2 regions of the Cellulosimicrobium sp. Marseille-Q8652 genome follow, and region 1 is predicted to be linked to the other one. Evidence: riboswitches for the same ligand, from Rfam matches in the RefSeq annotation. Region 1 holds a riboswitch; the other holds the start of a gene.
The links. Region 1 has a riboswitch for S-adenosylmethionine ahead of ACWPWV_RS04115 (LLM class flavin-dependent oxidoreductase). Riboswitches for the same ligand answer to the same signal wherever they lie in the genome.

Region 1 (5,502 bases):
GCACCTGGTACTCGAGCGCCTCCTCCTCCGTGGGCGTGCCCGGGAGGTCGGCGACCACGAGGAGCGGTCCGTTCGTGCCCTCGCCGAACTTCTCGGCGACGGTCGAGTAGGCCCGGTACTGCGTGGAGTCGTGGGCCTCGGACGAGCCGTCGGGCAGGTTGGTGCGCAGGTCGAGCGCCGGGAGCGCGATCACGGCGACGGCGGCGATGCTGAGCACCACCGTCGCGAGGGCGCGCGGCGTCGACATGGGCCGCACGGGCTTCGTCGGTGCGGCGGGCGCGGCCTCGCCGGTCGCCGTGCTCGCCCCGGCGAGCCGCGCCCGCTCGCGCTTGCTGAGGATGCGCGTACCGATCATGGACAGCAGCGCGGGCGTGAGGGTCACCGCGATGAGGACCGCGATCGCGACGCACAGCGCGCCGACCGTGCCCATGAGCCCGAGGAACGGGATGCCCGTGACGTTGAGCGCGAGCAGCGCGATGAGGACCGTGGCCCCCGCGAACACGACTGCGTTGCCGGAGGTGCCGTTGGCGAGGGCGATCGACTCGAGCACCTCGTCGCCCTGCTTGAGCTGGCGCCGGTGCCTGTTGATGATGAACAGCGAGTAGTCGATCCCGACGGCGAGACCGAGCATGAGGCCGAGCACGGGGGTCACGGACGACATCTCGACGACGCCGGACAGCGACATCGCGGTGAGCGCGCCGATGCCGACGCCGATCAGGGCCGTGACGAGCGGCAGCCCGGCGCCCACGAGCGTGCCGAGCATGATCACGAGCACGACCGCCGCGACGACGAGACCGATCGCCTCGCCCACGCCGAAGACCTCCGGGACGCCGGCGGCGATGTCGGACGAGAAGTCGGTCTGCACGCCGTCGACCGGGTCGTCGGCGAAGACGGCCACGAGGTCGTCCTTGGTCGACTGCTCGATGCTCATCTGGGCCTCGGTGAAGGAGACGCTCGCGACCGCGGCGCTGCCGTCCTCGGAGACCATGCGGATGTCCGACGCCATCTCGAGCAGCGGGGCCGAGAGCTCGAGCTCGGCGGCCTGCTCCTCGAGCTGCGTGCTCTGCTCCTCGAGCGCGGCCTGCTGCTCCTCGATCGTCGCGGCCTGCGCGTCGAGCTCGGCACGCCCGGCGTCGAGCTCGGCCTGCTGGGCGTCCAGCTGGGGCGCCGCCTGGTCGGCGATGCCCGCGGCCTCGGCCTGTGCGCGGGCCTCGTCGAGCTGCGCCTGCCCGGCGTCGAGCTGCGCGCGCGCGGCGTCGAGCTGCTCCTGGCCGTCGGCGAGCTGGGTGCGCCCGGCCTCGATCTGCTCCCGCCCGTCGGCGATCTGCGTGCGGCCGTCCTCGACCTGCGCGGCCTGGTCGGCGAGCTCGGACTGCGTCGCGAACGGGTCGATCACGGTCTCGACGCCGTCGACCTCGCCCGCCGTCGCGATGCGGTCGCCGATCTCCGCCTCCTGCTCGGCGGTGAACGCCGAGCCGTCCTCGGTCTGGAAGACGATCGTGCCGCTGCCTCCCGAGGCCTCGGGGAGCTCGGACTGCAGGCGCTCCGTGACCTCGGAGGTCGGGGTGCCGGGGATCGAGAAGCTGCTCGCGAGCGTGCCCCCGAACGCGGCGAACGCCGCCCCCGCGAGGACGAGCACCGCGAGCCAGGCCGCGAGGACGGTCCGCGCCCGGCGCGCGCACGCGCGTCCGAGCCGGTAGAGGATTTCAGCCATGAGGGTCCTTCGTGAGGGAGCGGTCAGGACGGTGCGGAGGCGTTCGCCGAGGTCGGTCGTGAGGTCGTGAGGTCGTGAGGTCGTGCGGGTGCGTCAGGCGGAGCGGCCCGACGGCGCGGCGTGCCCGTGCCGGGCGCGTTCGACGAGGTGGTCCAGCAGCCCGGTCCAGACCTCGCGGGACGCGGCGTCGTCCGTGGCGCCCGTGGCCTGCCACCAGTGGCGGTGGATGACCATGATGCCGCTCATGAAGGACGCGACGAGGAGCTGCACGTCGAGCAGGTCGGCCTCGGGATGCCGTCGCGAGAGGCCCTCGACGAGCCTCTCGCTGAGGTCGGTGAACGTGCGCGCGACCATCGTCGTGACGCGCGGCGACGGCTCGGCGCAGCCCTCGCTGCCGAGCACGCGCGTCAGGTAGGCCATCGGTGCGACGAGGTCGGTCGCCCGCAGGACCGCGGCGAGCTCGTCGAAGAGCGAGCCGTCGCGGTCGTCGTCCCGGGGTGCCGTGGCGCTGGCGCCGAAGTCGTCGGCGACCGTGCCGAGCACGCGCGCGCCGACCTCGGCCACGACGTCGTCCACCGAGGAGAAGTGGTTGAAGACCGTCCGGCGGGCGACGTCGGCCCGCGCGGCGAGCTCGTCGACCGTGAACCGGGAGCCGTCCCGTTCCTCGAGGAGCGCGGCGGCGGCGTCGACGATGGCGCCCCGGTGGCGTCGTCGCAGCGCGGCGCGGCGGTCGTGCGTGGGAGGGTCGGCGAGCACCTCCCTACACTAGATGCATCGTTGCACTCGGTGCAAAATACGGCCGTGCAGCGCTAAAGTCGACAACAATGGTCCAGTATGTGGGAAGTCGGGCGTCCCGCGTTGACTCCCCTCGGGGCCCCTCGTAAGTTCCCGCTCACCGAGGCCACGACGGTCCCGGTGACGACATGGTCAAGAGCTCCGACGTCAAGCCCCGGCTCGTCGGACGGCAACCCTCCGCGCGGTGGGGTGCCCCGGGTGAGGACCAGGTCGCGCGACCCCGCCCGCCGGCGCGGTCCGCGACAACGACGCGGCGCCCGGCGACGGGCACGAAGGAGAAGGACGATGGACCTCGCACCGTCGAGCGGCGCGGCGCACCGCGCCTCGACCCGTCGACCCGTCGCCGGCCACCTCGGCGAGCGGTCACGAGGAACCCTCCTGCTCCGCTGTTGTCGCTAACCGGCTGACGGCGTCGCCACGCCGACGACGCCACCGACGGGACCGGCCCGTCCCCGGTCCGTCCCGGACCTCTCCCCGCCCCCGTGACGACTCACGGCGCGCTGACCCCTGCCCTCTCCCGGAACGCCGCGCACCCCCGCGCGCCTCGAGAACGGATGACCCATGCCCGGCACGACCTCCCGTCCCCGTCCCGTCCACCTCGGCGTCGACCTCACCGACGCGGGCGCCCACCCTGCCGCGTGGCGCACGACCGGCTCCCAGGCGCAGCGGCCCTTCGACGCCAAGCGCCTCGTCGAGCTCGTCGCCACCGCCGAGCGCGGGCTGCTCGACCTCGTCACGCTCGACGACGCGTTCTCCCTCCAGCCCGGCCGCGGTGGCGTCCGTGGGCGCCTCGACGCCGCGCTCGTCGCGTCGCGCCTCGCCCCGCGCAGCGCGGGCATCGGCCTCGTCCCGACCGTCACGACGACGCACACCGAGCCGTTCCACGTCTCCAAGGCCCTCGCGACGATCGACCACGTGAGCAACGGCCGGGCCGGGTGGCAGGTGGGCTGGTCGACGACGCCCGCCGAGGCCGCCGCGTTCGGGCGCAAGGACCCGCAGGACGAGCCGGACGCCGTCGCCGAGGCGGACGAGGTCGTCGAGGCCGTCACGCGGCTCTGGGACTCCTGGGAGGACGACGCCGAGATCCGGGACGTCTCGACGGGACGCTTCGTCGACCGGGAGAAGCTCCATCATGTCGACCACGAGGGCATCCGCTTCGCCGTCAAGGGCCCGTCGATCACGCCGCGCCCGCCGCAGGGCCAGCCGCCCGTCGTCGTGCGCGTGACCTCGCCCGCGTCCGCGGACCTCGCGGCCCGCCGGGCCGACGTCGCCCGGGTGCGGGCGACCACCCGCGACGAGGCCGTCGCGGTGCGCGAGCAGCTGCGCAGCGCCGCGTCCGACGCCGGCCGCCACCCCGACGACCTGCGCGTCCTCGTCGACGCCTACGTGGTCATCGGCGCCGACCGCGCCAGCGCGCAGGCGCGCCTCGACCTGCTCGAGGACCTCGAGGGCGTGAGCTGGGACACCGACTCCCTCACCCACGTCGGCACCGCGCGCGACCTCGCCGCGACGGTCGAGGGCTGGTCCGTCGCGGGCGCCGCCGACGGCTTCCTCCTGCGTCCGTCGTCGCTCAGCACCGACCTCGACGCGGTCGTGGACCGCGTCGTGCCGCTCCTGCAGGGCGCCGGCCTGTTCCGCACCGAGTACCCCGGCACGACGCTCCGGGACACGCTCGGGCTCGCGCGTCCCGCGAACCGCTACGCGGCCATCGCCTGACAGCGGCCCGGACGAGACAGGAGCACGGCATGAGCACCCGACCCCGCAAGCAGATCCACCTCGGCGCCCACTTCCCGGGCGTCAACAACACCACCGTCTGGAGCGACCCGCGGTCCGGCAGTCAGATCGACTTCGCGTCGTTCGAGCACCTCGCGCGCCGTGCCGAGGAGGCGAGGCTCGACTTCTTCTTCCTCGCCGAGGGTCTGCGCCTGCGCGAGCACAAGGGCCGGATCCACGACCTCGACGTGGTCGGGCGGCCCGACACCCTGCCCGTCCTCGCCGCGCTCGCCGCGGTGACGGACCGCCTCGGCCTCGCCGGGACGATCAACACGACCTTCAACGAGCCGTGGGAGCTCGCGCGCCAGTTCGCGACGCTCGACGTCCTGTCCGAGGGTCGAGCGGCGTGGAACCTCGTGACGAGCCCCGACGCGTTCACGGGTGCGAACTTCCGCCGCGGCGGCTACCTGCCGTACCCCGAGCGGTACGCGCGCGCCGCCGAGGTCGTCGAGGTGGCCCGCGCGCTGTGGGACTCGTGGGACGACGACGCCGTCCTCGCCGACCGCCTCTCGGGCGACTTCCTGCGCCCCGGTGCCGTGCGGCCGGTCGCGCACCACGGCTCGTACGCGGACGTCGTCGGCCTCTTCCCGACGCCGCGAGGTCCCCAGGGCCACCCCGTGCTGTTCCAGGCCGGCGACTCGGGCGACGGGCGCGAATTCGCCGCCGCGACCGCCGACGTCGTGTTCTCCGCGCACTCGACGTTCGACGCGGGCCGCGCGTTCTACGAGGACGTCAAGGGCCGCCTCGCCGCGCACGGGCGGGACCGGGACGAGCTGAAGATCCTGCCGGCGACGGTCGTCGTGGTCGGGGACACGCCGGCCGACGCCGAGGAGCGCGCGCGGGAGATCCGGCTCCAGCAGGTGTCGGGCCCGACGGCGATCGCGTTCCTCGAGCAGGTGTGGGGGCGCGACCTCGAGGCGTACGACCCGGAGGGGCCGTTGCCCGACGTCGAGCCCGACGTCGAGAACGTCTCCATCACGCGCGGGCGCGTGCGCCACGTCAAGGACCCGCGCACGGTCGCGGCCGCGTGGCGCGAGCAGGCCGCGGCGAACGGGTGGTCGATCCGCGAGCTCGTGATCCAGGTGACGTCGCGCGGCGGGTTCGTCGGGACGGCGCAGCAGGTCGCCGACGACATCGACCGCCACGTCCAGGAGGACGCGTCCGACGGCTTCATCCTCGTGCCGCACCTCACCCCGACGGGTCTCGACGACGTCCTCGAC
Region 2 (5,502 bases), 910 kb from region 1:
GGACGGGCCCGCGACGCCCGCGGCGTCGTCGGGCACGGTCGACGTGGGGTCGTACGCCGTGCGCGAGGCCGTCGGCGCGCCGGTGGTCGCGGGCGACGAGGTCGTCGGTGCCGTCGTCGCGTTCGCCGGCCGCGTGCGCCCGCCGCTCGTGCGCGCCACGGAGGAGGTCGCGCAGTGGTGCGCCGCCCAGCTCGAGCTCGGCGAGCTGGAGGCGTCGCGCACGGCGCTCGCCGAGGCCGAGCTGCGGGCGCTGCGCGCGCAGATCAGCCCGCACTTCGTCTACAACGCGCTCGGCGCGATCGCCGCGTTCATCAGCACGGACCCCGAGCGGGCCCGCGACCTCGTGCTCGACTTCGCCGACTTCACGCGGTACTCGTTCCGGGACCGCGGCGACTTCACGACGCTCGCCGACGAGCTCCGCAGCATCCACTCGTACGTCGAGCTCGAGCGCGCACGCTTCGGCGAGCGCCTCACCGTGACGCTGCGGATCGCCCCCGAGGTGCTGGCCACCACGATCCCGTTCCTGTCGGTCCAGCCGCTCGTCGAGAACGCGGTGCGGCACGGGCTCGAGCCGCGCGAGGAGGGCGGGACGATCGTCATCACCGCCCGCGCGGAGGGCACCCGGACGGAGATCACGGTCGAGGACGACGGCGTCGGCACGGACCCCGCGACGCTGCACGCCGTGCTCGTCGGGGACCGCGCGGGCCACGTCGGCCTGCGCAACGTCGACACCCGCGTGCGCCAGCTCTACGGCGACGACCACGCGCTGGAGATCGAGACCGCTCCCGGCTCCGGCACCATGGTGCGGATGCGCATCCCGCTCTCGCAGCCCCTGCACGAGACCGAGGCCCGCCCGTGACGGCACCCCCCGGCACGACGGACGGGCCGACGCTCGACGTCCTCGTCGCCGACGACGAGCGCCCGGTGCTCGACGACCTCGCCCGACTCCTCGGCGCCGACCCGCACGTCCGGTCCGTGCGCACGGCGGCCACCGGCTCGGAGGCTCTGCGCGTCCTCGCCGAGGAACGGCTCGACGCCGCGTTCCTCGACATCCACATGCCCGGCCTCAGCGGTCTGGACCTCGCGCGGGCCCTGTCGCGGTTCGCGCACCGTCCCGCCGTCGTGCTCGTCACCGCGGACGAGGCGCGCGCGCTCGAGGCCTTCGACCTCGAGGTCGTCGACTACGTCCTCAAGCCCGTGCGGCGCGAGCGGCTCGCGCGCGCCGTCGAGCGCGTCGTCGCGCGGGTCGAGGCCGAGCGGCCCGCGCCACCTGCCGCGCCGTCGTCGGACCGGCCGCCCGCACCCGACGAGGGACGCCGCGCGCCCGCGGAGGGCGGCCGGCGGCCCCCGGCCGGTGACGCGACCCCCGGCGACGAGACCCTCGCCGTGACCGTCGGCCAGACCACCCGGGTCGTGCGCCGCAGCGCCGTGCGCTGGGTCCAGGCGCAGGGCGACTACACGCGGCTCGTCACGGACACGGACTCCTACCTCGTGCGCGAGCCGATCACCGACCTCGAGGAGCGCTGGACGGAGGCCGGCTTCCTGCGCGTCCACCGCTCCTACCTCGTGCAGCGCGGCGCGGTCACCGCCGCGCGCTTCGGAGGGCCACGGCCCGTGCTCGTCGTCGCCGGCCACGAGGTGCCCGTGAGCCGCCGCATGCTCCCGGCAGTCCGGGACGCGCTGCTGCGGCCGCACCGGCGGCCGTCGTGAGCACCCCCGGCGAGGACGCCGACGGCGGCGAGCACGGGGTTCGCGCTCCACGCGTGCGCGTGCGCTCGACCGACCCCGCCCCGCCCGGCCACCCCGGTGGCCCGGGCGACCCTGGGCCCCGGCCCGACGCCGCGCCGTCGGGCACCGCCGCGCGCCCGCCCCGGGCCGTGGACACCGGAGACGACGCGACGGTCTACGCCCGGAGCCTCGCGCGCGCCCAGCTCCGGCTCGGGCTCGCGTGCGCGGGGACGTTCCTCGTCGCGGTCCTCCTGCTGGCCCTGCTCGTCACGACGACGAGCGCGCTCGACGACGTCGTCGTCGCGGGGGTTCCCCTGCCCTGGCTGGTCCACGCGTACGGCTTCTACCCCGTGATCGTGGCCTTCGCCGTCGTGTTCGCCGTCGCGGCGGCCCGCAACGAGCGGCGGTTCCGTGCGCTCGCGGAGCCCGGCGCGGCCGCGGACCAGCCCGCGGAGGACGAGTGAGCACCGCGCTGCCCCTCGTGGCCGTCGGGATGCTCCTGCTCGCGACGGTGCTCATCGGCGTCTACGGCCTGCGGATCTCCCGCACGACGAGCGACTTCTTCGTCGCGTCGCGCACGGTCCGGCCGGTGTGGAACGCGTCGGCGATCAGCGGCGAGTACCTCTCGGCCGGGACGTTCCTCGGGTTGTCCGGGCTGGCGCTGCTCGCAGGCTCCGAGGCGTTCTGGTTCCCCGTCGGGTACGCCGCGGGCTACCTGCTCGTGCTGCTGTTCGTCGCCGGGCCGCTGCGCCGCAGCGGCGCCTACACGATCCCCGACTTCGTCCAGGCGCGTCTCGACTCCGTCACCGCGCGCCGCGTGACGAGCGTCCTCGTGCTCGTCATCGGGTGGCTCTACGTGGTCCCGCAGCTGCACGGCGCGGCGCTCGTCATCGCGGCCGTCGCGCCCGTCCCGCCCTGGGTCGGCTCGGTCGGCGTCGCCGCGGTCGTGTGCGTCGTCGTCGCGGCGGGCGGCATGCGGTCCATCACCTACGTCCAGGCGTTCCAGTACTGGGTCAAGCTCACCGCCCTCGCCGTGCCGGTCGTGTTCCTGCTCCTCGCGCTCGGGGCCGACGGCGGCCCGCTCGCCGACGCCACCGCGCACGACCCGGCCGTGGTGTTCCCCCACGCGCAGGGTCCCGCCGCGACCGACGTCTACGCCACGACGTCGCTCCTGCTCGCCCTGCTGCTCGGCACGATCGGCCTCCCCCACGTCCTCGTGCGCTTCTACACGAGCCCCGACGGCGGGTCGGCGCGGCGCACGACCGTCGTCGTCATCGTCATGATCAGCCTCTTCTACATGGTGTCGAGCACGATGGGCCTCGTCGCCCGCGTCGTCGCACCGGACCTCGCCGAGCCCGGTCTCGCCGACACCGTCGTGCTCACGCTCCCGACGCGCCTCGTCGCGGGAGCGGGCGGGGAGCTGCTCGCGGCGCTGGTCGTCGCCGGGGCGTTCGCGGCGTTCCTCGGCACGTCGTCGGGGCTCGTCGTGGCGCTCGCCGGCGTGGTCAGCCAGGACCTGTTCGGCGGCACGGTCCGCTCGTTCCGGTGGTCGGCCGTCGCGTGCACCCTCGTGCCGCTGGCCGTCGCGCTCGTCACCATCCCGCAGGGCCTCGTGACGAGCGTCGGCACGGTGTTCGTGTTCGCCGCGTCCGCGCTGTCCCCGGTGATCCTGCTCGGCGTGTGGTGGCGCGGGCTCACGGCCCGCGGCGCGGTGGCCGGGATGGTCGTCGGCGCGGTGCTCTGCGCGACGGCGCTGCTCGCCTCGTCCGCGATCGGCACCGGTTACGGGGTGGCGCCGTCGGGCGGGGACGACGCCGTGCCGGGATGGGTGCGAGCGCTCCTCGGGCAGCCGGCCGCGTGGACCGTCCCGCTCGCGACGGCGACGGTCGTCGTCGTGTCGCGGCTGGACCGCCGCGGGCCGCCGCTGCGGGCCGACCGGATCCTGCGCCGGCTGCACGTGCCCGAGATCCCCCGCCGATGAGCCGCGCGCCGACCGCCGCGCGCGTCGGCCTCCCGGCCGCCCGTGACACACCCGTCTCACCTGACGAGCGCCCTCGACCGCATGGCGGATACCGCTTAGGATCGGGTGAACCATCCAGAGCGGTCGAGAGTCCTGGCTCGACGACACCGCAGCAACCCGCCGACGGAAGCCTCCCGAGGACAAAGGTGCTAACGCCAGGGTCGATGGAGTGACTATGGTCAACGAGGCATCCTTCGCGCACCGTCCGGGCCTTCCGTGCCCGACGGCGAGCGCTCCCGTCCGCACGTCGGCGCGCCCCGCCGCGCAGCCCCCGCGCGAGGTCGCGGCGTGAGCGTCGCCGACGCCGTCCGGCGCGCGCACGCCGAGACGGCGAGGCCCACGGTCTCGTTCGAGCTCATGCCGCCGCGGCGCCCGGACGCGGCGCCGAAGTTCTGGGAGACCGCGCGCCGGCTCGTCGCGACGCAGCCGGACTTCCTCTCCGTGACGTACGGCGCGGCGGGCACCGACCGCAAGACGTCGCTCGACGTCATCGGCCGGCTCCTGCACGGGACGCCCGTGCACGCGATCGCGCACCTCACGTGCGTCGGGGCGTCCCGCGAGCACGTCGAGGACGTCATCACCGACTTCCTCGACGCCGGGGTGCGGAGCTTCCTCGCGCTGCGGGGCGACCCCCCGAAGGACCAGCCGGACTGGCGGCCGGCCCCGGACGGCGTGGGGTCGAGCCTCGAGCTCGTCGCGCTCCTGCGCGAGGTCGAGGCGTCGCGCTGCGCCGCGAACCCCTCGCTCGCGCTGCGCGGCGCGGCCCGCCCCCTGACGATCGCCGTCGCGACGTTCGTCGACGGCAACCGCGACGCCGGCACGACGCGCACCCAGGAGGTGCAGCGCCTGCTCGAGAAGCAGCAGGCGGGCGCCAGCTTCGCGATCACGCAGCTGTTCTACGACGCGTCGTCGTACACCGACTTCGTCGCCGAGGCCCGTGCGGCCGGAGTGACGATCCCCGTCCTCGCCGGGCTGCTGCCCACGACGGAGCCGCGCAGGCTCCGTCGCGTCGAGGAGCTCACGGGCGTCCCTGCACCCCAGCGCCTGCTGGACGCGCTCGACGCCCTGCCCGACCCCGAGGCGCAGCACGCCTACGGGATCGCGTACTCGTCCGACCTCGCGCAGCGCGTCCTCGACGCCGGTGCGCCGGGCCTGCACGTGTACACGTTCAACAAGTACCGCGCCGCTCTTGACCTGCTCGAGGGTGTTCACCTCGGCGGCGGGACGCCCGGGACCGACGACTCGGCTGTCGTCGACCTCCCCGGCGGTCCGGACCTGGCCAGCGGGCCGTGGGTCACCGGCACCTCCCTGCCCACGACGGGCGTCGCCTCACGCGGCACACCCGTCTGACCGGTCCTCAGGACCAGCAAGAGGTTTCGATCATGACCGCTTCCGTACCCTCCCCTACCCATTTTCCGGCCGGGACCGTCCTCGGCTACCCGCGCATCGGGCGCCGGCGTGAGCTCAAGAAGGCCGTCGAGGCCTTCTGGGCCGGCCGCACGACCGCCGACGAGCTCGAGGCCACCGCGCGCGACCTGCGGATCGCGACCGTGCGGCGGCTCGTCGACCTCGGCCTCGGCGCCGACGACGCGTCCGTCCCCGGCTCGTTCTCCTCCTACGACCAGGTGCTCGACGTCGTCGCGATGCTCGGCGCCGTGCCGTCCCGGTTCGCCGGGCTCACCGACGCCGAGGGCCGGCTCGACCTCGCGGGGTACTTCGCGGTCGCTCGCGGCACCGGCGGCCAGGACTCGCGG

Region 2: another riboswitch for S-adenosylmethionine. It lies ahead of ACWPWV_RS08115 (methylenetetrahydrofolate reductase); the one in region 1 lies ahead of ACWPWV_RS04115 (LLM class flavin-dependent oxidoreductase).

Annotation. Positions count from the first base shown of each region.
Region 1 is NZ_CBCOPS010000001.1:937,514-943,015, reverse strand. It holds gene ACWPWV_RS04125 (MMPL family transporter) at 1-1,714, opposite strand, end outside; gene ACWPWV_RS04120 (TetR/AcrR family transcriptional regulator) at 1,808-2,470, opposite strand; SAM riboswitch class IV at 2,640-2,730, shown strand; gene ACWPWV_RS04115 (LLM class flavin-dependent oxidoreductase) at 3,071-4,225, shown strand; gene ACWPWV_RS04110 (NtaA/DmoA family FMN-dependent monooxygenase) at 4,255-5,502, shown strand, end outside.
Region 2 is NZ_CBCOPS010000001.1:1,845,543-1,851,044, reverse strand. It holds gene ACWPWV_RS08135 (histidine kinase) at 1-859, shown strand, start outside; gene ACWPWV_RS08130 (LytR/AlgR family response regulator transcription factor) at 856-1,710, shown strand; gene ACWPWV_RS08125 (heavy metal transporter) at 1,707-2,192, shown strand; gene ACWPWV_RS08120 (sodium/solute symporter) at 2,189-3,709, shown strand; SAM riboswitch class I at 3,817-3,919, shown strand; gene ACWPWV_RS08115 (methylenetetrahydrofolate reductase) at 4,037-5,098, shown strand; gene metE (5-methyltetrahydropteroyltriglutamate--homocysteine S-methyltransferase) at 5,131-5,502, shown strand, end outside.